2 regions of the Streptomyces sp. NPDC003077 genome follow, and region 1 is predicted to be linked to the other one. Evidence: riboswitches for the same ligand, from Rfam matches in the RefSeq annotation. Region 1 holds a riboswitch; the other holds the start of a gene.

Region 1 (3,691 bases):
GGCGAAGTACTGGACCATGTCGTCGCGTTCGGGCTCGCCGTGGACGAGGACGTCCAGGCCGGTCTTCTCCTGGAAGGAGATCACCTCGCGGATCTCGGCCTCGATGCGTTCCTCGTACGCCGCCTCCCCGATCCGTCCGGCGCGAAGATCGGCGCGGGCCGTGCGCAGTGCTGTGGTTTGCGGGAACGAGCCGATGGTGGTGGTCGGCAGGAGCGGCAGGCCCAGGTGGGCGCGCTGGGCGGCGGCGCGTTCGGGGTACGGGTGGGAGCGGTGGGTGTGGGCGTCGGTGACCGACGCCGCGCGGGCGCGGACGGCCGGGTCGTGGGTGATGGCCGAACCGGCGCGGGACCCCAGGTCGGCGCGGTTGGCGGCGAGTTCGGCGGTGATCGCGCCGGTGCCGTGGGTCAGGCCGCGGGCCAGGGTGACGATCTCGGTGGTCTTCTGGCGGGCGAAGGCGAGCCAGCGGGCGATCTGCGGGTCCACGTCCCGTTCGGCCGTGGCGTCGAGCGGGACGTGCAGCAGCGAGCAGGAGGCCGCCACGTCCACCCGGTCGGCGAGGCCGAGGAGTGTGCCGAGGGTGGTCAGGGAGGCCGCCAGGTCGTTGATCCAGACGTTGCGGCCGTCGACGACGCCCGCGACCAGGCGTTTTCCGGGCAGGCCGCCGGCCGCCGCCAGGTCGTCGAGGTTCGCGGCGGCGGGTCCGGTGAAGTCCAGCGCGAGCCCGTCGACCGGGGATTTGGCCAGTACCGGCAGCGCCTCGCCGAGTCGGTCGAAGTAGGACGCCACGAGGAGTTGGGGCCGGTCGGTGAGGGTGCCGAGGTCGCGGTAGGCGCGGGCGGCGGCGTTCAGTTCGGCCGGGGTGCGGTCCTGGACGAGGGCGGGTTCGTCCAGTTGCACCCACTCGGCGCCCGCCGCGCGCAGGTCGGCGAGGACCTCGGCGTACACCGGGAGCAACCGGTCCAGGAGGGTCAGCGGCTGGAAACCGGGGTCGGCGCCGGGGGCGGGCTTGGCAAGCAGGAGGTAGGTGACCGGGCCGACGAGCACGGGGCGGGCGGAAAGGCCGAGGGCCAGGGCCTCCCTCAGCTCCCCCGCCTGCCGGGTGGGGTCGGCGGTGAAGACGGTGTCCGGGCCGAGTTCGGGGACCAGGTAGTGGTAGTTGGTGTCGAACCACTTGGTCATCTCCAGCGGCGCCGCGTCCGCCGTGCCGCGCGCCATCGCGAAGTAGCCGTCCAGCCTGTTCGCCGCGACGGCGGCCCGGTGCCGGTCGGGAATCGCCCCGACCATGACGGTGGTGTCCAGTACGTGGTCGTAGAGGGAGAAATCGCCGGTCGGGACGTCGTGGACGCCGGCCTCGGCCAGCGTCCGCCAGGTGTCCCGGCGGAGGGCGGCGGCGGTGTCCTGGAGGGCGTCCGCGCCGACGCGGCCCTTCCAGTAGCCCTCGATGGCCTTCTTCAGCTCCCGGTTCGGGCCCTGCCGGGGGTAGCCGTACACGGTGGCCCGTGCTGCCGCGGACTTGCTGATCACGGAACTCTCCTTCGCGAGCGTGCGTGCCGTGCGGCCCGGAGACCGGTGGGGACGCGCGAAGGGTGCACCACGGCACGGGCCGCGCCGCCCGCCGTCACCGGCCGCGTGCGCTCGTCCGCTGGGTACGCCGCTCCGACCCGCCCTCGAAGGTCGTCCGGGCTCCGCGTGCGATCCGTCGCACGCGGGCAGCGGGCAGGTCTTCGGACTCGCGGGCGCGTCCTCGTGGAGACCCATGAAGACCCGTAAAGGCCCATGGAGGCTCGTAAAGGCTCATGGAGGCCCATGGAGGACACCTACTGGCCGTCGCTTCCCGGGCCCGTCACCGGGTCCAGTGCGTATGACGGCGGTCGTTCCCGCTCACCGCTGCGGGGCAGTCCCGGATTCGCACCGGGTTCCCTCTTGCGACGCGCCTGCCTGGCGGGCAGGGCGAACCAGCTACGTCGGCCAGCGTAGGCGGTGCGGGAGTCCGGGGGCACGGGTGTTCGCGTGCCGGGTCGGGGGTTGGGGTGTGATGTGAGTCACGGGCGCCGGGTGAGGCGGGATGCGGGAGGTCCTTGCCACCCGCACCCTTATTGCGCATAGCTTGCAATTAGAATTACGGGGCAATAGATCACCGGCACCACAAGGAAGGCCCTCATGGCAGCTCAGCGGATCGTGCTGGGGATCGAGTCGTCCTGCGACGAGACGGGAGCCGGCCTGGTCAGCGGTGGTCGGCTGCTGGGGCACGCGGTGGCGTCGAGCATGGACGAGCACGTGCGGTTCGGCGGCGTCGTCCCGGAGATCGCGGCGCGCGCCCACGTGCACGCGCTGAACCCGGTCGTCCGGGAGGCGCTGGACGACGCCGGGCTACGGATGTCGGACGTCGACGCGGTGGCCGTGACGACCGGCCCCGGCCTCTCGGGCGCGCTCCAGGTGGGGCTCGCGGGCGCGAAGGCGCTGGCTTATGGGCTGGGCGTGCCGCTGTACGGGGTGCACCACCTGGCCGGGCACGTCGCGGCCGACACGCTGGAGCACGGCCCGCTGCCCAACCCCTGCGTGGTGCTGATCGTCTCCGGCGGGCACACGTCGCTGCTGCTCGTACGGGATCTCGTCCGGGATCCGATCGTGCACCTCGGGGACACGCTGGACGACGCGGCCGGCGAGTGCTTCGACAAGGTCGCGCGGGTCTTCGGGCTGCCGTACCCGGGCGGTCCGGCCGTCGATCGCGCGGCCCGGGACGGCGACCCGCGCGCCGTGGCGTTCCCCCGGCCGCTGACCGGGCCGCGCGACGACCCGTACGCGTTCTCCTTCTCCGGCCTGAAGACGGCCGCCGCCCGCTGGGCCGAGCGCCACCGGGCCACGGGCACGGACCTGCCGGTGGCGGACGGCGCCGCCTCGCTCCAGGAGGCCGTCGCCGACGTGCTGACCCGCAAGGCCGTCGCCGCCTGCGCCGCGCACGGCGTCGGCACCCTCGTCGTGGTGGGCGGCGTGGCCGCGAACTCCCGGGTGCGCGCGCTGGCCGAGGAACGGTGCGCGGCGGCCGGGATCACCCTGCGGGTGCCGCCACTGAAGCTGTGCACGGACAACGGCGCGATGATCGCCGCTGTTGGCGACCTTCTGGTGCGGGCCGGTGCGGAGCCCGCGCCGCTGGACGTGTCGATCGATCCTTCGACGCCGCTGGAGTACGCGGCGCTGCATCCGGTGGTGGCGGGGGCGGGGCGGGCGGCCGCCGCCTGACGTGCGGCTGGGCGGGGGGCGGGGGTGGGGTGTGGGTGGTTGCTGACGAGTTTCTGCGGCGGGGCTGGGGCCTCCGGGATGGGCGCCTGACGTGTTTTGGGAGGGGAGGCCGTCAGCCTCGGGGGGTGTGTCGCTGACGAGCTTCCGCGGCGGGGCTGGGGCCTCCGGGATGGGCGCCTGACGTGTTTTGGGAGGGGAGGCCGTCAGCCTCGGGTGGCCGTGTCGCTGACGAGCTTCCGCGGCGAGGCGGGTGGGCCTCCGGGATGGGCGCCTGACGTGCTTCTGGGCGGGAGCGGGCGGGTTCTTTGGGACGGACGGGAGCGGACGCGGCTCCCGGTCGGCGGCCTGCCGGGTTCGGCTGCCAGGCCCGGCCGTCGACTCTGGCCGTCGGCGCTGGCCGTCAGGTCCGGCCGTCGGCTCTGGCTGCCAGGTCCGGCTGCCGGCTGGCGGG
Region 2 (3,691 bases), on a different contig from region 1:
CGCGAACGGCAGCACGCCCAGCGTCGGGCGGCCGGTGATGCCCTTGAGCATGTCCAGGCCCGGCTCCAGCAGGGAGACGTCCCCCCGGAACTTGTTCACGAGGTAGCCCGCGATCAGCGCCTGGTCCTCCTTGGACAGCAGCGCCGTGGTGCCGAAGAAGGACGCGAAGACGCCGCCCCGGTCGATGTCGCCGACCACCACGACGGGCAGCCGCCCGGCCCGCGCGATCCCCATGTTCACGATGTCGGTGCGGCGCAGGTTGATCTCGGCGGGGCTGCCCGCGCCCTCGCAGATCACCACGTCGTGCGTGCGCCGCAGCTCGGCCAGGCACTCGGTGACGGTGCCCAGCAGTTCTTCGCGGCGGCTCGCGTACGGGGTCGCTCCCCCGGGGCCGCCGCCCGGCCTGCCGAAGTAGCCGCGCGCGCTCATCTCGCCCACCGGCTTGCCGAGCAGCACGACCTGGCTCGTGCGGTCGCTGCCGGGCTTGAGCAGCACCGGGTTCATCAGCGCGGTCGGCTCGACCCGGGCCGCCGCGGCCTGCATCGCCTGCGCGCGGCCTATCTCGGCGCCGTCGCGGGTGACGTAGGAGTTCAGGGACATGTTCTGCGCCTTGAAGGGCGCCACCCGGACGCCCTGGCGCGCCAGCCACCGGCAGATGCCCGCCGTGACCACGCTCTTGCCCGCGTCCGACGTGGTCCCGGCGACCAGCAGCCCGCCGCCCACGCCGTCGCGCGCCACGCCGCGCCGTCCGCTCATCGGGCTCTCCACCGGGCGCGCCGCGCCGTGCCGTCCGTTCGCGGGGCTCTTCGCGTGGTGCGGGGCGTCGTGCCGTTCGCTCACCGGGCTCCCCACCGGGCGCGCCGCGCCGTGCCGTCCGTTCGCCGGGCTCTCCACAGCGCTCTCCTCATCGTGTGCCGCGCTCTTCGTCACTGTCGGCTCCCCGCCGCCCGCTCCGGAGCGTACGGAGTTCACCGCGCGCCCCCGGAGCGCGGCCGTCCGGACCGCTTCCGCACGACCGCCCCGGCCACCAGCCGCGCCCCGACCGTCGCCGCCAGCGCGAGCGCGCCCACCCGGCGCGACAGCCGCGCCGCCCGCGCGATGTCGGTCACCTCCACCGGCCGCCCGGCGTCCCCGTTGAGCACCGGCCGGTGCTCCACCCGTCCGCCGTACGCGAGCGTGCCGCCCAGCCGGACGCCCAGCGCGCCCGCGAACGACGCCTCCACCGGGCCCGCGTTCGGGCTCGGGTGCCGGGAACCGTCCCGCCGCCAGGCGCGCCACGCGCCCGCCCGGTCGTCCCCGGCGAGCACCGCCAGCGCCGCCGTGAGCCGGGAGCCCGGCCACCCGGCGACGTCGTCCAGACGGGCCGAGGCCCACCCGAAGCGCCGGTACTTCGGCGACTTGTGGCCCACCATCGCGTCCAGCGTGTTCACCGCGCGGAAGCCCACCAGCCCCGGCACGCCGGCCACCGCGCCCCACACGAGGGCGCCGACCACCGCGTCGGAGGTGTTCTCGGCCACGGACTCCACCACGGCGCGCGCCATCTCGGGGCCGTCCAGCGCCTGCGGGTCGCGCCCGCACAGGTGCGGCAGCCGCCGCCGGGCCGCCTCCAGGTCGCCGGCCTCCAGCGCGCGCCCGATGGCCCGTGCCTCGCGGCCCAGGGACGTGCCGCCCAGCACCGTCCAGGTGGCGGCGGCGGTCAGTGCGACGGAGGCGGGGGGACAGGCGCGCGTCACGCGGACGAGCAGCGCGGCGCCGGCCGCGGCGGTACCCGCGCACACGAGGGTGTGCACCGCCCCGCGGCCCCGGTGGTCGCGCCACAGCCCGCGCTCCACGGCCGCCGCGGCACGCCCGAAGACGGCCACGGGGTGGCCGCGCCGGGGATCGCCCGCGATCAGGTCGCCGAGGAAGCCGAGGGCCGCGCCGCACGCGTAGGTGGCGTGTTCGGCACGCATCGGATCAGACCGCCGTCGCGCCTCGGAGGGGCGTCGGTACGGCACGTACGGGAGATCGCGAACTGCGGCCGGGCATGGCTGGTATGTCCTCACTCAGGGTCCGCGCCCTGGTTCGACGTGACCGGCGACGTGAGTCTCCTGGCTCCCGGATCGGCGCTCCCCCCGGCCTTCCCGTCCGTCCCACGCACCTCGTACGCGCTGCGGACCGTGACCTTCCCCTGGAGGGGCGCTCCCCGGTGACAGTGGCGGGACCGCGCCGGATTCTCACCGGACTTCCTCATCTGTCGCCGAATGGCCCTGGCAGTCCACCACGCCCCGCGAACGCCCGTCAACTCGCCCGTGACCTGCGACGAGTCTTCGCATGCGGCGGGTTACGGGAGTGTTCCAGAGGGTGTGGAGACCATTACGGACGGTTGCCCGGGCCGTCGTTTCCACGTCACTATCTGGGACACGGCACGCGATGACGCGGTCGGGAGGGGGCCGGGATGCCGGAGAGCACCGAACGCCACGAGTTCCGCATCAGGATCACGGGGACGCACGATCCGCAGCAGGACATCGAGAGGCTCAGGGTGTGGCTGGAACGCGAGCCCTGGCTGCACGACCGGAAGCACACCTGGGACGTCCGCCCCCGGGGCCCGGAGTCCGACGCCGGGACGGGGGAGAAGGGGGAGGGTGACGGGCCGGACGCCCCGGCTCGTAGAGGGGAAGGCGGAGCCGGTGAGACGCGCCGGGACATGGCCGTCGGCGTCGACGATCTGGTCCTGGTCATCACCGGCGCCGCCGCCGCCGAGGTCACCAAGGCCCTGTTGATCACCCTCCGAGAGTGGCGGCAGCGGCGCCGGGAGGAGACCGCGGGGAACGAGCGGCCGGACGTCACGCTCGACAGCGGCGGCGGTCTGCGGCCCATCGCCGACGGCGACGGCGGGAGCCCGCGCCGGACCTGCGGCGGTGACGGTGACGGCGGGGGCCCGCGCCGGACCGGGGACGAGCGCCCGGCCGACGACCCACCACGCCGGCGCCGCGACCCCGACGGCAGGACGGACGAGGGCGGCGGCACCGGCGAGGAGTGACCCGCGATGTCCGTGTACGACGCACGCGGGAAGAGAAACCGGGCACTGCTGATCTGCGTCAGCGACTACGAGACGCTGCCCCCGCTCCCGGCTGTCGAGGGCAACGCCGAGGAGCTGAAGAGCGCGCTCACCCGGCAGGCCACCGATCTCTTCGCCGCGCACGAGATCGTCGTCTGCAGCCCCCGGGAGCCCTGGGAACTGGACCAGGCGCTGGACAAGGTCACCGCCGAGGCGCGCGGCCTGCTGCTCGTCCACTTCTCCGGGCACGGCCGGGTCCGCCTGGACGGCGGCGATCTCCAGCTGATGGTCGGGGTCTCGCAGCCGGGGCACTCCCACAAGGCCGTCTCCTGGCAGGACACGGTGCTGCCCTACCTGGACAACTCCCGGGCCGACCGGGTCGTCGTCGTCCTGGAGTGCTGCTTCTCCGGCAACGCCGACGAGGCGTTCCACTCCCGCCGCAAACCCATGTCCCTCCTGATGGCCGCACAACCCAACCGGCGCATCTTCAGCGGCGAGGAACCGGCCGGCGGCACGATCTTCACCCGCGCCATGGTGCGCGTCCTGCGCGACGGCATCCCCGGCAAACCCTTCGTCACCTTCGAGGACTTCGTGCGGGAACTGCGCGAACTGCTCGCGGACGAGGAAACGCCGATGGGCGACAAATGGGAG

What was found. A riboswitch is a leader RNA that binds a small molecule or an ion and turns the genes downstream of it on or off. The one in region 1 is predicted to bind cobalamin.
Region 2: linked by a shared signal. The riboswitch ahead of ABZX96_RS14070 (cobalamin biosynthesis protein) and the one ahead of metE (5-methyltetrahydropteroyltriglutamate--homocysteine S-methyltransferase) in region 1 are both predicted to bind cobalamin.

What each region holds. Positions count from the first base shown of each region.
Region 1 covers NZ_JBEXNM010000027.1:41,512-45,202, reverse strand. The annotation lists gene metE (5-methyltetrahydropteroyltriglutamate--homocysteine S-methyltransferase) at 1-1,524, opposite strand, end outside; cobalamin riboswitch at 1,719-1,925, opposite strand; gene tsaD (tRNA (adenosine(37)-N6)-threonylcarbamoyltransferase complex transferase subunit TsaD) at 2,161-3,240, shown strand.
Region 2 covers NZ_JBEXNM010000016.1:73,848-77,538, forward strand. The annotation lists gene ABZX96_RS14065 (cobyric acid synthase) at 1-756, opposite strand, end outside; gene ABZX96_RS14070 (cobalamin biosynthesis protein) at 969-1,952, opposite strand; cobalamin riboswitch at 2,084-2,233, opposite strand; gene ABZX96_RS14075 (hypothetical protein) at 2,438-3,022, shown strand; gene ABZX96_RS14080 (caspase family protein) at 3,029-3,691, shown strand, end outside.